DNA from 2 places in the Methylocystis sp. S23 genome. Region 1 is predicted to be linked to the other one. Evidence: riboswitches for the same ligand, from Rfam matches in the RefSeq annotation. Region 1 holds a riboswitch; the other holds the start of a gene.
The links. A riboswitch is a leader RNA that binds a small molecule or an ion and turns the genes downstream of it on or off. The one in region 1 is predicted to bind cobalamin.
Positions count from the first base shown of each region.

Region 1 (7,867 bases):
GGCACGGTCTGGGCGAGGTCGATGATGTGGATGTTGTTGCGCGCGCCGAAAATATAGGGAGCCATCTTCGGGTTCCAGCGATGCGCCTGGTGGCCGAAGTGCGCGCCCGCCTCGAGAAGGCCGCGCATGGTGAAGTCAGGAAGCGCCATTTTTCTTTTCTCCGGTTGAGCCTCGGCGAAAGCAAGGTAAGAGGCCGGAAGCCGGCCACCGGAAACGACGTCTTAGATCAGACGCCGCATGACCTTCGCCTGTGGAATGCGCCGGCTTATATGCGAAGCGCCGGAAAGGAGCAAGGGGTCGCCGCCCGCCCGCGGAAGGGCCTCCGGCGGGGCCGGAAGGGCGCGCGCCGACAAGGATCAAGAAAGTCGGCCGGAGAGTGGCGCCACAGAAGGCGTCGCCCCATCCAATCTTTCTATATTGCGACGCAAAAAATTTTCCGCCCGCGACCAGTTGTCGCATGTTAAGTAACTGAATCTAATTAGTAAATGTCCGTTTTTGAATGCCTAAAAATAGGCGCCGCAGGCACATTGCCAAGCGTTTTGAATCGAGCTAGGGTTACCTCGATGCGGCAAGCATTCAGGTAAAAAATCAAACAGGGGGAAAACGCATGGCCGTCAACGTTCACAGCTCCGGCGATATCGGCAAGATGCTGATCTGGGTCGCCGCCTTCGTCGGCTTCGTCGTCGTCGCTCTCACTTGGGTTCCGGACTGGATCTCCCCCGAGGGCACGAACGGCACGGGCAATGGCCGCGACGCTCTCGGCACCGCCGGCACCGGCGCCACCGCGCGCATGATTCAGTAATACCCCTGCGATCGACTTGCCGGGAGCTTCCGCTCCCGGTCTTGTCTTTGCAGGGTCGGTCGTTTCCTTGGAATAGACCGACAAATGGGAGCCGACGCTCTCGACAAGGTCGAGCGTCGGCCTCCTTGTTTCTGGCGCTGTCTTGTCCTGTTTCGATTGCGCGCCCGCGGCCTGGTCCGCCCGCCCGGAAATCCCCCCTCAGAACTCGATCCCTTCCTGCGCCTTCACGCCGGCCGCGAAATGGTGCTTCACGGGCGTCATCTCGGTGACCAGATCAGCCGCCGCGACGAGTTCCGGCTTCGCGTTGCGGCCGGTCACGACCACATGCAGATCGTCGCGGCGCGCCGCCAGCCGCGCCAGCGTCTCCTCCAGCGGGAGATGGTCGTAACGCAGCGCGATGTTCAATTCGTCGAGCACCAGCAGGCGAATTTGGGGATCGTCCATCAGCTCGCAGGCCTTTTCCCAGGCGCGCCGCGCGGCCGCCTCGTCCCGGGCGCGGTCCTGCGTCTCCCAGGTGAAGCCCTCGCCGAGCGTGTGCCAGGATACGGCGCCGAGCTTCTCGAGCATGTCGCGCTCGCCCGAGCGCCAGGCGCCCTTGCCGAATTGCACAACGCCAACCTTCCAGCCATGGCCGAGGGCGCGCAACGCCAAGCCGAAGGCCGCGGTCGACTTGCCCTTGCCCGGCCCGGTGTGAACCATCAGCAGGCCCTTCCGCGCGACGGTCTTCGACGCGACCTCGGCGTCCTGCGCCGCCTTGCGCTTCTCCATCTTCTCGCGATGGCGGCGGGCGGCTTCTTTTTCCTGATCTTCTGTCAAGGCCGTTCCTTGCCGTTTGACGTCGGCGCGAGGCGCGCATATGAGTGGAAAAGACGGTCCTTCGCAAGGAGGCGAACAGGGAACGCGGTGCGGGCCTCGCCCTAATCCGCGGCTGCCCCCGCAACTGTAACCGGAAATGGCCGCGCCATCAGCCACTGGGCGAAAGCCTGGGAAGGCGGCGCGGATGACGCGTCCGGAAGCCAGGAGACCTGCCGTCCCGGCGATCATCCGATCGCCTGTCGCAATTTTTCGCCGCCGGTGGGGCGGCAGGGAGACAAGAATGAAGACCAGCGCCGCCGCCCGCACATTCGCAACCTCGAGGACCGAGACGCTGAAGGCCGCCTTCGTGGCGCTCATCCTCGGCTTCGGCCTCGTCTTTGGCGCGGGATTCGCGAATTCCGAGAGCGTCCACGACGCGGCGCATGATTCGCGCCACGCGCTCTCCTTCCCCTGCCATTGACCGCCTTTCACGCGAACCGTGATCGCGCGCCTTCTGGCGGCCGGCCTTGTCGCCGGCATTGTTGCGGGCCTCGCCGTCGCGGCCCTGCAGCATGTCACCACGACGCCCCTCATTCTCGCCGCGGAGGTTTATGAGGCGGCCCAGCGCGCCCATGAGGCTTCGGCGGAGCACGCCTCCGCCTTCGAGGGTCTGCGCCGGACCGCCGCGACGAGCGTGGCGACCATCGCCGTCTCGACCGGCTATGCGCTGATCCTCCTCGCCTGCATGCTCTTGGCGGGCGAAGCCATCGGGTCGCGCCGCGCCGCGCTTTGGGGCGCCTGCGCCTTTGCGGCCACGGGGCTCGCCACGAGCCTCGGCCTCGCGCCGCAATTGCCGGGCGCGGCGGAGACCGATCTCGCGGGGCGCCAAATCTGGTGGCTCGCCACGGCCGCCTCAACGGGCGTGGGACTTTACGCGCTGCTGCGCATCCACGCGACGATCGCGAAAGCGATCGGCGCCGCGCTGCTCGTCGCGCCGCATTTCTTCTGGCCCACGCCCGCCGCGCCCGAAAGCGCGGTCCCGGCCGAACTCGCGGCGCGCTTCGCGGCGTCCTCCCTAGCCGTGCAAGCATTGAGCTGGGTTCTCGCCGGCGCCCTTGCGGGCCTGATATGGCGCCTTGCTTCCGGCGACGAAACGGAGGCGGCGTGAACGCTGCGAAAATTCCGGCGACCATCGTCACGGGCTTTCTCGGCGCCGGCAAGACGACGCTCATTCGCCATGTGCTCGAAAATGCGCGCGACCGCCGTCTCGCGCTCGTCATCAACGAGTTCGGCGACGTCGGCGTCGACGGAGAAATTCTTCGCGCCTGCGGCGTCGAGAATTGCCCCGAGGAGAACATCGTCGAGCTGGCGAATGGCTGCCTCTGCTGCACCGTCGCCGACGACTTCGCGCCGGCGATCGAGGCCCTGCTGTCGCATGAGAAACGGCCCGACCATATCATCATCGAGACCTCCGGCCTCGCTCTGCCCAAGCCGCTGGTGAAGGCATTCGACTGGCCGGCGATCCGATCCAGGCTCACCGTGGACGGCGTCATCGCGGTCATCGACGGAAAGGCCGTCGCGGAAGGCCGCTTCGCCGACGATCTCGACGCCGTCGCGCGCACGCGCGCCGAGACGGAGACGATCGACCACGACAATCCGCTCGAGGAAGTCTTCGAGGATCAGCTCGCCTGCGCCGATCTCGTCATCCTCAACAAGACGGATCTGCTCGACGCCGCGGAAGAAGCGTCGGTCGCCTTGCGGCTCTCGCAAGGCGCGCGCGACGCCGTGAAGGTCGTGCGCGCGCGCGACGGCCGCGTCGATCCGATCGTGCTGCTCGGCCTCGCCGCCGCCGCGGAAAGCGATCTCGACAACCGCCCGTCGCATCACGACGCGGAGCCGGATCACGATCATGACGATTTCGACAGTTTCGTCGTGAGCGTTCCCGCGACGCCGGATCCGGCGAGGCTCGCCGCACGGCTCGCCGAAGTCGCGCGCGCGCATGACGTGCTGCGCGTGAAGGGCTTCGTGGAAGTCGCGGGCAAACCGATGCGGCTTCTCGTGCAGGGCGTCGGCGCGCGAATCCAGCATCATTTCGACCGCGCCTGGAAGCCCGGCGAGCCACGCGCGAGCCGTCTCGTCGTCATCGGCGAAAAAGGCCTCGACCGGGACGCCATAACCGCCATGCTGGCGCAGCCGTGACGCGCCATGCATCTTCTCCCGCGCGATCTTCATAATCTCGACGACGCCGGCGCGGCGACGGATCTCGGCCAGACCCCGGCCGACATTGTGTTCCTTTCCTTCTCGGACTCCGAGCTTCGCCTTGTCGCGCGGCTGCATGCGCGCGACGCGGCTTCCTTGCCGAGCTTGCGCTGCGCGCCGCTCGCGCAATTGAAGCACCCCTATTCCGTCGATCTCTATCTCGAGACGGTGGCGCGACACGCCAGGCTCATCGTCGTGCGGCTGCTCGGCGGCAAGGATTATTGGGCCTATGGCGTCGAGCGGCTCGAAGCGCTCGCGCGCATGCACAAGATTCCGCTCGCCATCCTGCCCGGCGACACGGTCGAGGACAGCCGTCTCACGCAAGCCTCGACGCTCGACCCGCAAGCGCTGAACCGCATCTGGCGCTTCTTCCAGCATGGCGGGCCGCAGAATCTGCGCGCCTTCCTCGGCTATGCGTCGACGCTCGCCGGAAGGCCGGCCGAATGGCGAGAGAGCGTTCCCGTCGCCAATGCCGGCCGCTTCGCGCAAGCCTGCCGCGAAGGCGGAAGCGACGCGCCGCGCGCGATCGTCGTTTTCTACCGCTCGCTATATCTTGCCGACGACGTCGCGCCGATCGTCGCGCTCGCCGATGCGCTCGCCGAACGCGGCTTCGCGGTCGAGGCGCTGTATGTCGCGAGCCTGAAGGAGCCGGAGAGCGAAGCCTTCGCGGCGCAGGCGCTCGACCGCTTCGCGCCCGACGTCATCCTCAACGCCACCGCCTTCTCGGCGCGCCGCGACTCAAGCTCCGTGCTCGACCGCGCCGACGCGCCCGTGCTGCAAGTCGCGCTCGCGACCTGCGCGCGTGAGGCGTGGCGAGTCTCCGCGCGCGGCGCCAATGGCGCCGATCTCGCCATGAACGTCGTGCTGCCGGAGGTCGACGGCCGCATCTTCACCCGCGCCATCTCCTTCAAGGAAATCGCCGCGCGCGGCGCCGCCGAGCTCGAAGAGCCGCGTCACGCGCCGGACGCGTCGCGCATCGCTTTCGTCGCCGAGCTCGCAGCGAATTGGGCGCGGCTGCGCCGTAAGCCGAATGCGGAAAAGAGCCTTGCGCTCATCCTCTCCGACTATCCCGCGCGGCGCGGACGCGGCGGCTATGCGATCGGGCTCGACGCCGAAGCGAGCGTTACGGAGATCGTCGAGGCGCTGCGCGAAGCGGGCTATGCGCCAGACTCTCAACCGTCATTGCGAGCCGAAGGCGAAGCAATCCAGCATTCCTCTCATCGTCCTGGATTGCTTCGCTGCGCTCGCAATGACGGCGCGCCTTCCTTAATGCGTTTATTGGAGGATCAGGCCTACGCCGTCGACTTCCCTCTCGACGCCTATGCGTCCCTTCTCGCCGATCTCCCCGCCGAATTCGCCGCTTCCGTCGCCGAAACATGGGGCTCGCCCCAGGACGACCCCGCCATTGTCGGCGACGCCTTCCGCTTCTCCTGCATCGTCGACGGCAATCTCGTCATCGCGCTGCAGCCCGATCGCGGCGCGCGCGCGGCGCGCTACGAAGCCTATCACGACATGCAGCGGCCGCCGCGCCACGCCTATGTCGCCTTCTATCTCTGGCTGCGTCACGCGCGGAAAATCGACGCGCTCATCCATCTCGGCGCGCATGGCACGCTCGAATGGCTGCCGGGCAAATCCGTGATGCTCTCGCAAGGCTGTGCGCCCGAAGCCGTGCTCGGCCCGACGCCGCTCGTCTATCCCTTCATCGTCAACGATCCGGGCGAAGCCGCGCAGGCCAAGCGCCGCACGAGCGCCGTGACGATCGGCCATCTCACGCCGCCTCTCGTCAAGGCGGAACTCTTCGACGCCGCCGCGACCGTCGAGACGCTGCTCGACGAATACGCCACCGCCGCCGCGCTGGATCCTCGCCGCGCCAAGCTTGTCGCGGGCGCCATTCTCGACGAGGCGGAACGCAGTGGTCTCGCGGCGGAATGCGGCGTGACGCGCGAGACCGATCTTGCGGAGACGCTGACGCGCCTCGACGCCTGGATGTGCGACCTCAAGGAGATGCGCATCGGCGACGGGCTGCACGTCTATGGCCGCGACGGCGACGATCCGACGCGAAGCGCCTGCGCGAGGAACGAACGCCGCGCGCTCGTCGCCGCGCTCGCCGGCCGCTTCATCGAGCCGGGCCCCGCCGGCGCGCCCTCGCGCGGCCGCGCGGACGTGATCCCCACCGGCCGCAATCTCTTCTGCATTGATCCGCGCCACGCGCCCACGCAGACCGCCTATGACATCGGCCGGCGCGCGGCGCATGAAATCACGACGCGCCATGCGCAGATTCATGGCGAATTCCCGCGTCATGTCATGCTCGACCTCTGGGGCAGCGCGACAATCCGCACCGGCGGCGAGGATTTCGCGCAGGCCCTCGCGCTTCTCGGCGTCACGCCGCGCTGGGATGCGGCGAGCGCGCGCGTGATCGGCTTCGAGATCCTGCCGCAGGCCAGGCTCGATTTTCCGCGCGTCGACGTGACGCTGCATGTCTCGGGCCTCTTCCGCGACATGTTCCCCGGCCTCATCGCGCTGTTCGACGACGCCGTGCGCGCCGTCGCGGCGCTCGACGAGGACGCCGATTTCAATCCGCTGAAGGAGTCCCAGGACCTCGCCCGAATCTTCGGCGCCGCGCAGGGAACCTACGGCCTCGGCGTCGCCGACCGGATCGTGCGGGGCGAGTGGTCGTCGCGGGACGATCTCGCGCGCGCTTATCTCGAGGCCGGCGGCCATGCGTTCGACCGCGCCGGCGAAAGCGCGCCCGCTTTCGAGGCCTTCAGCAAGCAAGTCGCGCGCGCCGACGCGCATGTGCATGTGCAGGACATGGCCGAGGTCGACGCGCTGACCGGACCCGCTTTCGCGGATTTCGAAGGCGGCTTCGCGGCGGCCAACAAGATGCTCGGCGGCGAGGCCGATTTCCTGCGTCTCGACGCGACGCGCCCCGACCGCCTGCGCGCGCGGCCCTTGCGGGACGAGATCGCCCGCGTGCTGCGCATGCGCCTCGCCAATCCCCGCTGGCTCGAGGGGCAAATGCGCCACGGCCATCGCGGCGGCGCCGAGATCGCGGAAGGCGTGGACAATCTCTACGCTTTCGCGGCCGCGAGCGGCCTCGTCAGCGACGCGCAATTCGACCTCGCCTTCTCGGCGACACTCGGCGACGATAGAGTGCGCGACTTTCTTGCGCGCGAAAACCCGCGCGCATTGGAGGCGATCGCGCATGTCTTCAGCGAAGCCCGCGCGAGAGAGCTGTGGCGGACCCGGCGCAACAGCACGCTGGATGTTTTGACCAGCGTCGGAGGACGTGATGCCGCCGGGCTTTGAGATCAAGGGCTGGTGCCCGAGCGCGCATCGGCCCATGGAGAGCGGCGACGGCCTGCTCATCCGCGCCAGGCCGACGCATGCAAGGCTCGCCTCGAAGCAGTTGCGCGCCGTCGCCGAGATTTCGGCGAGCTGCGGCAACGGACGGGTGGATCTCACACAGCGCTCGCAGCTCCAGCTTCGTGGCCTGACGCCGTCGACGCTGGACGAGGCGCGCCGTCGCCTGCAGGCGCACGAACTTTATCACCCCGCGCGGGACTCCCTCGTGGATATATTGCAAGGCGGCTATATGGGTCTCGGCGCCCCATCGGCCTTCGACGCGAACGCGCTCGCGCTGGCTCTGTCGCATGTGAGGGAAAACGACGCCGCCCTGCGCGCCTTGCCGCCGAAATTTCTGATCTCGATCGATACGGGCGGCGTCACGCTTGCAGATGCGCAAGCCGATATCCGCATCGAGGCGATCGACGCCGCGCGCGCCGCCATTTGCGTGGCGGGCGCGCCTGATCGCGGCGCCATCGTCGCGGCGGAAGACGCGCCGGAGACGGCCCGCAAGCTCATGCGCGCCTTCATGGCGCTGCGCGCCGAACGGCCCTTGCAATTACGGCGCATGCGACATGTCGTTTCGGCGCTCGGACTCGACCCCGTGCTGCGCGAAGCGGGGCTGGACATGCAGCCCTATAAATGGCGGGCGCCCGTTTCGCCCCG
Region 1 is NZ_CM134185.1:307,595-315,461, forward strand. Features, by position in the region: gene ACV7JP_RS01480 (30S ribosomal protein S2) at 1-149, opposite strand, end outside; gene ACV7JP_RS01485 (hypothetical protein) at 608-802, shown strand; gene cobO (cob(I)yrinic acid a,c-diamide adenosyltransferase) at 1,001-1,618, opposite strand; cobalamin riboswitch at 1,656-1,849, shown strand; gene ACV7JP_RS01495 (CbtB domain-containing protein) at 1,899-2,078, shown strand; gene ACV7JP_RS01500 (CbtA family protein) at 2,097-2,765, shown strand; gene cobW (cobalamin biosynthesis protein CobW) at 2,726-3,796, shown strand; gene cobN (cobaltochelatase subunit CobN) at 3,803-7,165, shown strand; gene ACV7JP_RS01515 (precorrin-3B synthase) at 7,149-7,867, shown strand, end outside.

Region 2 (7,867 bases), 370 kb from region 1:
GGCAGGAAAAGCCGTTGGCGATGACCGGCGTATCTTCCGGGGCGGCGCGCACCGTGGGCAGGAGCGTCAGTTCCGCCATTTGCATCGAGGCCTCATAATGCTCCGCCTCGAGCCCGAAGCTGCCGGCCATGCCGCAGCAGCTCGATTCGACCACGTCATAGGAGAAATCCGGGATCCAGCTCAAGACCTTGCGCGTCGCCTTCATCACGCCGAAGGCCTTCTGGTGGCAGTGGCCGTGCAGCAGCGCCCTGGGCAGGTTCAGCGGCTTGAGATCGAGGCGCAGCCCGTTGTTCTGATGCTCGCGGGCGAGAAACTCCTCGAAGAGATAGAGCTGCTTGCCGAGATCGCCGACCTCGGGGCCGAGGCCGAGACTGTAGAGCTCGTCGCGCAGCGAAAGCAGGCAGGACGGCTCGAGGCCGATAATCGGCGTCCTGGCGGCGACGGCGTCCTTGAAGGCGGCGAGAACGCGCCTCGCTTCGCCGCGCGCCTTCTCGACCATACCGGTCGTCAGATAAGTGCGCCCGCAGCAGAGCGGCCGGTCCGGCTCGGCGTCGGTCGGCGCGGGCTTCGCGATTTTCACCGCATAGCCGGCGCGTGAGAGCGTCTCGGCCGCCGCTTCTGCGATCTGCGGATCGAAGTGATGGCAGAAAGTGTCGACGAACAGGATGACCTCGCCGCGCGCGCCCGTCATCGCCGATGGCGGCGGCGCGAAGGCTTTCGGCGCCAGCTCCGGCAGGGGGCGGCGCGACGTGACGCCAAGCCATTTCTCGGCGAGCTTCGCGGCCGGGGCGAAGGCGTTGCGCAGCAAAATGGCGAAGCGCAGCAGATTGCGATGGCGGCCCGTCCATTCCGGCACGCCGCCGAAGAGGCGCGTGCGCAGCGGCGCGCCTTTGACCTCGTGACGCTGCGCGAGATACTCGGTCTTGATCAGCGTCATGTCGACGGCGCTGGGGCATTCCTTCTTGCAGGCCTTGCAGGAGACGCAGAGATCCATCGCCTCGTCGAGGCGCGGATCCGCGAAGGCCTGGGCGTTCCCGCCTTCGTTCAGGGCGGCCTTGAAGGCGGCGACGCGCGCCTCGGTCGAATGCGCGCGGTCGCCCGTGATGCGGTAGCTCGGGCACATGACGCCCTTGCCGGTTTTGTGACAGTCGCGGCTGTGCATGCACACCGCCACGGCCTTGGCGTAATTGCCGCCCGTCGCGGGGATGCCGGAATAGGCGTCGCCAATGCCGTATGTGTCGTAGGCCGACCAGTCCAGGAACGTCTTCATGGCCGGCCTGCTAGCAACATTTGCGCCGTCAGAGCGGCGGCAGCGGCCCGCCCAGCGTCACCCGCACGGCCGGCGGCTCCACCGGCTTGAAATGCCGGTCCATGACGCCGACGCCGCAGACCGACCCGGGCGCGGCGCCCGCGAGGCATTGCGCGTAGAGCGGATCGCTCGGCAGGAGCGAGCCATAGCCATAGGTGATCTGGTCCGAGCGCGAATTGAAGACGTTGAAGGCGTCGACTTGCAGCTTCCAGCCGTCGGCCCAGCGATAGCCCAGGCGGGCGTTGACGACGCCCGTGGCCGGGCCGGTGAGCCAGCCGTCCTCGGTCAGCGGCCGGCGGCCGAAATAGCGGTATTTGAGCCCGCCGAACCAGCCCGTGGCCTCGCCCAGCTCCAGCCCCGCCATCGCGACGAGGGCCGGGGCATTGACGAGATAATTGCCGGGCGCGTTGCCGAGATAGGTCCCGTAGGGGAACGCCTCCGGCGAGAGCAGATCGATCCAGGCGAGCGCCTGCTGTTGATCGACGCCGCGAAAACGGGCCTGCACGAGCGACACGTCGCCGTCGAAGCTGATCCAGCTCGCCGGCTTGTAGTGATTGGCGATCTCGACGCCATAGCGCCGGCTCGGTCGGCCGAAGGTCGTGGTGCCTTCGTCGCCGACGAACTGGTTCTCCGAATCGAGATCGAGCCAAAAAAGCGCGACGCTGGCGTCGAGCCCTTCGATGGATTTCGTGCGCAGGCCGATCTCGGCGCCGCGCGACTTCACGAGCAGCGGAATGCGCGCCACGGGGACGAAGCCGTCGGCCTCCGAAAGCTCCGACGTCGAGAAGCGCTGCACGGTTCCCCGAGCGTCCGTCGAATGCATGCCCTCGCCATAATTCGCGAAGAGCTCCGTCTTCGCCCACGGACCGACGACGATCGACGCCTTGGGGCTGAAGATGGCGGCGTCGCGGGTTGCGCTATTGAAGGGGCCGGTCCAGAGGAAGGCGGGCAGTCCTGTGCTCGCCGTGAATTTCGGCGCGTCCCACAGCGTCTGGATGGAATTGACGCTCGCCGCGTAATAATCGAAGCGCCCGCCCGAGACCGTCTTCAGCCAGGGGGTCCAGCGCACGGTCGTGTCGGTCCAAAGGCCAATGCTGCCTTCTCCGACCGCATCGTTGCGGATCGCGTCATAGGGCTGGCGACGCACGCTGTCCTGCAATCCGAGACGAATATCGTCATAGCGCGTCTGCAGGCCGATGCGCGTCTCGATGGGCAGGCCGAGGCTCTCCCATTTGAACGCATGCTGCGCGTTCGCGCCGATCATCGTGCGATAATCGAATTGCCGGAACTGGTCGCCGAGATCGGGATGCGCAAGAAAATAAGTGAAATTGTTGAGAAGCTCCAGGGTCGAGCGCATCGCATAGGCTTCGATGCGGGTCGAATGATCGCCGCTCGTCTCGCTCCACCGCGCGGAAAGCGAGAAGCGCGAGGTCGCGCCGCCATCGGTCGGATCGAGCGTGCCCCACAGCGATTTCAGACCGGAATAGACGGCGCGCTCGGCGATCTGGTCCGTCGAACGCCATTTGTTCGCATAGGCCATGAAGGCGACCGACGCGCCGTCCGCCTCCGTCCCTCGCGACCAGCGCAGCACGCTGTTGATGCGGCGCAGATTGTCGCCGCGCTCCCACGGCCCGTTGTAATATTGCGCCTCGACCGCGCCATAGGCCGCGCCGCCGGCAAAATCCTTGTAAGGCGCGACGGCCAGCGCGCGCCCATAGCCGAAACTTCCGCCCGTGAGCTGGAAGAAGCCTTTGTCGATCTTGTCCTTGTATTGGAGATAGATCGAACCGGCGGAGGAGAAGTCGCCGTCTTCGGCGTCATAGGGTCCCTTGCGCGCGAGCACGTAAGCGAGCAGTTCCGGGATGAGGAAATTGGAGTCCGCATAGCCCTGCGCATGGCCGTGCGTGCGCATGTTGAGCGGCACGCCGTCGAGATAGAGCGCCATGTCGGTGCCGTGATCGAGATTGAAACCGCGCAGGAAATACTGGTTCGCCTTGCCGTCCCCGGAGTGCTGGCTGACGATCAGGCCGGGCACGATTTCGAGCGCCTCCGCCGATCTGGCGAAGGGCAGGGCGTTGACCTCCTTGCCGGTGAAGAAGCTTTCGCTGGCCGCCGTGAGTGGCGGCGGCTTGGGACCGTCGGCGACGGGCGCCGGCGCCGCGACAGGGCGCGAGACGGCCGCGACGATGGGAGACGCGGCGCGCGGCAGTTGCGGCTTCGCGGGCGCGGCGACATGCGGCGCCGGGCGGGCCGGATAGCGCCCGCCGATATTGATGGTGGGCAGGGCCTGCTGGGCCTGCGCCGCCGTGGCGATGGACAGAGCGATGATGGAAGGGGGAAGCGAAAGACGTAGCATGGCTGACTCGCAGCGGACGTGGACCGTCACTGCGAATGGCCGCCGCCTTCGCCGCTCACGCGACAAAGATTGACGCCGCCCCGGTGCACCCCGCCCGACGCTTTCGCGCGTGACCACGAATAACGGCAGGTCTCCTGGCTCGCGGGTCTTCGCGCCAAACCGCCTTCCCGGGTGGTCCCAGTGGCTTTCTCGGTCTCGCGCTCGCCGCTTACAGTTGCGGGGGCAGCTACGGCATTGGGCCGAAGCCCGCACCGCATTCCCTTTTGATCCCCGAAGGGAACCGTTGGCTTTAATAAACGGGGTTGACGTAGATTGTGTCAAGGGGGCGGAAGACGCCCGGCGATAGGATGACCGCCGGCATGGCGCCTTTGCAACATGCGCCCAAAGAGGGGAGCCGGCGTTCGGATATTCATCGTGCCCGATTTTGGCGTGCGATAAGAATGGATTTCCGCTTAGCCATATTTCTCGAGCTCCCATGGACGAACACCTCACCAAAGCCGTCGCGTCTCTCGCCGTTGCGATGATCGTCGCGATCGTCGCGCGGCGCCTGAAGCTGCCTTACACGGTCGGCCTTGTCATTGTCGGGGCCGTCATCACCTTGACCAGGCCCGATTTCGGCCCGCATCTGACGCATGAGTTCATCTTCGATCTCATCCTGCCGCCGCTTCTGTTCGAAGCGGCTTTGGCGCTCTCCTGGAAAGAATTGCTGCGCGACTCCGTTCCGCTGCTGACGCTCGCGGGCGTCGGCACGGTCGTCTCCGCCGCGGTCGTCGCTTACGCCTGCGTCGCGCTGCTCGGCTGGCCCTTGCCTTCGGCGCTCGTCTTCGGCTCGCTCATCGCCGCGACCGATCCTGTCGCGATCATCGCCATGTTCAAGGACAACGGGGTCAAAGGCCGCCTGCGCCTCCTCGTCGAGAGCGAAAGCCTGCTCAATGACGGCGCGGCGGCGGTGCTGTTCGTGATGGCGCTGGCCTGGGCCGAAAGCCATGGCGCGGGGCAGGGCGCAGGCGAGATCATGCTCACCCTCGCGCGCATCGTGCTGGGCGGCGTGGCGATCGGCGCGCTTGTGGGCGGCGCGGCGATCATCATCGCCATGGGCACGGCCGAGCATCTCGTCGAAGTGGCGCTCACCACCATCGCCGCCTTCGGCTCGTTTCTATTCGCCGAGCATTTTCACTTCTCCGGCGTGCTCGCCTGCGTGACGGCCGGGCTGATGATGGGCAATCTCGGCCTGCTGCGCGAGGACGACCGCAGCTATCTGAGCGAACGCGGCCGCGAATTCGTGCATGGCTTCTGGGAATATGCTGCTTTTCTGGCGAACTCCATGGTGTTTCTGATGATCGGCGTCGACGTGGCCTCGACGCCCTTCGCGGAATATGGATTCGCGCTCGTTTTCGCCGTCATCGCGATCACGCTCGCCGCGCGCGCCGCCGCCGTCTATCCGCTGAGCGCGCTGTTTCTTCCGACGCGCTGGCGGATCAGCTTCGGCGAGCAACATGTGCTGTGGTGGGGCGGCCTGCGCGGGGCGCTCGGCCTCGCGCTCGCTCTGTCGTTGCCCGAAAGCCTGCCGATGCGCGACGTCGTGGTCGTCGCGACCTTCGGCGTCGTGGCCTTTTCCATCGTGGCCCAGGGGCTGACCATGCCCCTGCTGATGCGCGCCCTCGGCTTTACGCCAAGGAGCTGAGCGGCGGAAAGCGCCATGCCGCCATCGGGCGGAGCCGCCCAATCGCGGAGCGCGCTATCGGTGGAAGGCGTAGATCCGGACGATGGCGAGCGCCACGGAGAGCATGGCGAGCACGGCCAGCGTCGCCGTCACCTTTAGGAAAAGAAAAGAGAAAATCGGCGCCCTGTCGCGCTCGCCGACGATCTGGACCCCGGCGACCTGCCGCGGGCGGCGGCCATAAGCGTCGGCCTTGGAGGCCCTGGGGTAGCTTTCAAAGGAATCTTTGATTGAAAGACCGAGACGAGGCATGGCTTGGCTTTCCCGAATATTGACCGATGACGGATCGCATCCGTCCCGAATGGGGACAGTGGACCGGCCGACGGTCACGGGCTTCAAGCCGCGTGCCCTTTTAAGAGATTGTCAGGCGATGATGTCGGGCGTGAGCTGGTCTTCGAGGAAGACGATGCGGTCGCGCAGGACGAGCTTGCGCTTCTTGAGGCGCTGGATCTGAAGCTGATCCGGCGCGCCGACCGCGATCAGCGCGTCGATTGCGGCCTCGAGATCGTGATGCTCCAGCCGCAGCCGCTCCAATTCGGCCCTGATCGCGTCTTGCTCGGCGTCGTCGGGATTGTCGTTCATTGCCGTCAAAACTCGCCCCGCCGCAGGCTCGCAGAATCGTATGAGGCATTATCGCGCCGCACATAAGAGCCGTTCAAGGGGAAAACGCCTCACAAGGGGGCGAAACCATAAGCCTCGCGCATCTCCTTGATCTGCGCGATTTTCGCCTGCAGCGCGGACCAGTCGTCCTTCTCGGCGATCGGCGCCCAGATGGCCTCGACCTCGTCGATGAGCATGGCGCAGGGCGCGGGGCGCCGGAAATAGGGATGGTCGAGCCGCGCCGCCTCCGTCGTCTCGTGCTCGGCGAGCGCCGCGCGGACGGGCGCGAATTCCGGCGTCTCGTAAAAGGGCGCCGAGGGACTCGCCTTGGCGCGCGCTTCGCTCGCCAGCCCGCCGCGCCAGTCGAAGAAAGTCTGCTCGAAGGGCGCGCGCGTCGCCATCAGAAAATCGGTGAAGGCCTTGGAGAGGCGCGCGTCGGCCTCGTCGCCGGCCGAGGCGAGGGCCAGGCGGCGGAGCAGGGCGGCGCGGAATTCCCGCTGGATCAGCGCCGCGAAGTCGTCGAGCGTCTTCTGAGCCGCCTCGAGCCCGGTGAGATGCAGCAGGCATTCGGCGAGCCGCGCGAGATTCCAGGCGAGCGCCGGCGGTTGGCGCCCGAAGGAATAGAGCCCGCCTTCGTCGAAATAGGCGGCGGTGAATTTCGGGTCATAAGACGGCGCGAAGCGCCAGGGACCGTAGTCGAAGCTCTCGCCGGTGACGTTGATATTGTCGGAATTCAGCACGCCATGGACGAAACCCGCCGACATATAGCCGGCGCCGAGCCTTGCGACGCGGGCGCAGACCTCCGCGAGGAAGGCGCGCGCCTTGGCCTGGCCGGAGAGACCGTCGAGCGCCGGGAAATAGTGGCTGCAGACATAGTCCAGGAGCCGCGCGATGGCCGGCTTGTCGTCGTGAAAGGCGAGGCGCTGGAAGGTGCCGATGCGGATATGCGAATGCGAGAGCCGGACCAGCACGCCGGAGCGGGTGGGCGAGGGCTCGTCGCCGCGCGTCAGCGCCTCGCCCGTCTCGATGAGGCTGAACGTCTTGGAGGTGTCGACGCCGAGCGCCTCCAGCATCTCGGTCGCGAGAATTTCGCGCACGCCGCCCTTGAGCGTGAGGCGCCCGTCGCCGCGCCGCGACCAGGGCGTCTGCCCGCTGCCCTTGGTCCCGAGGTCGAGCAGGCGCCCGTCGGCGGCGTCGCGCAACTGCGCGAAGAGAAAGCCGCGTCCGTCGCCGAGTTCGGCGTTGTAAACGCGGAACTGATGACCGTGATAGCGCAAGGCGAGCGGATGCGGCAGGCCGCCGGGCAGGGGCTCGAACCGACCGAAATGCCCGACCCACTCCTCATCGGTGAGCCCATCGAGCCCGACCCGCGCCGCCCAGCGCTGGTTGCGGAAGCGCAGGATCGTCTCGGGGAATTTCGCGGCGTCGACGCGGTCGAAAAAGGGTTCGCCCAGCGTCTCGTGCAGGGTCTCGGGACGGTAGACGGCGGTCACGGGCATGGGCTGGTCTCGTCGGGGCGGGCGCCGTGGGGGAGCAAGGCCCGCGCCAGAACATATGGCGGTCTTTGGCGTCCGCCTATGACGGGCGCCGCGGATTCGCGCGGCGGCGTCCCCGCGCGCTCAATCCCCCTGCCCCTCAAAGGGCGGCGGGCGGCGGCTTTACGATCGAAGCGGCCGGCAGGGGCAGGATGGCGAGCGGGGAGCCCGGAGCCACTGCGGCGATCATGCGCTCTGAAGATAAAGCTTCCACGCTTCTTTGCGTTGGAAAGAATCGCCTGAAAAAGAAAGGGGCGGAAAGTGCTTCCGCCCAACATCTCGACGGGTTCCGTCTAATCGTCCGGCCGCGTCAATGTCGCGTTTCGCTGATCGCCAATTTGGCGAGC
Region 2 is NZ_CM134185.1:3,840,410-3,848,276, reverse strand. Features, by position in the region: gene ACV7JP_RS18960 ((Fe-S)-binding protein) at 1-1,270, opposite strand, end outside; gene ACV7JP_RS18955 (TonB-dependent receptor domain-containing protein) at 1,299-3,665, opposite strand; cobalamin riboswitch at 3,773-3,965, opposite strand; gene ACV7JP_RS18950 (cation:proton antiporter) at 4,141-5,349, shown strand; gene ACV7JP_RS18945 (hypothetical protein) at 5,404-5,637, opposite strand; gene ACV7JP_RS18940 (YdcH family protein) at 5,749-5,967, opposite strand; gene ACV7JP_RS18935 (protein adenylyltransferase SelO family protein) at 6,057-7,484, opposite strand; gene ACV7JP_RS18930 (YdcH family protein) at 7,831-7,867, opposite strand, start outside.
Region 2: another riboswitch for cobalamin. It lies ahead of ACV7JP_RS18955 (TonB-dependent receptor domain-containing protein); the one in region 1 lies ahead of ACV7JP_RS01495 (CbtB domain-containing protein).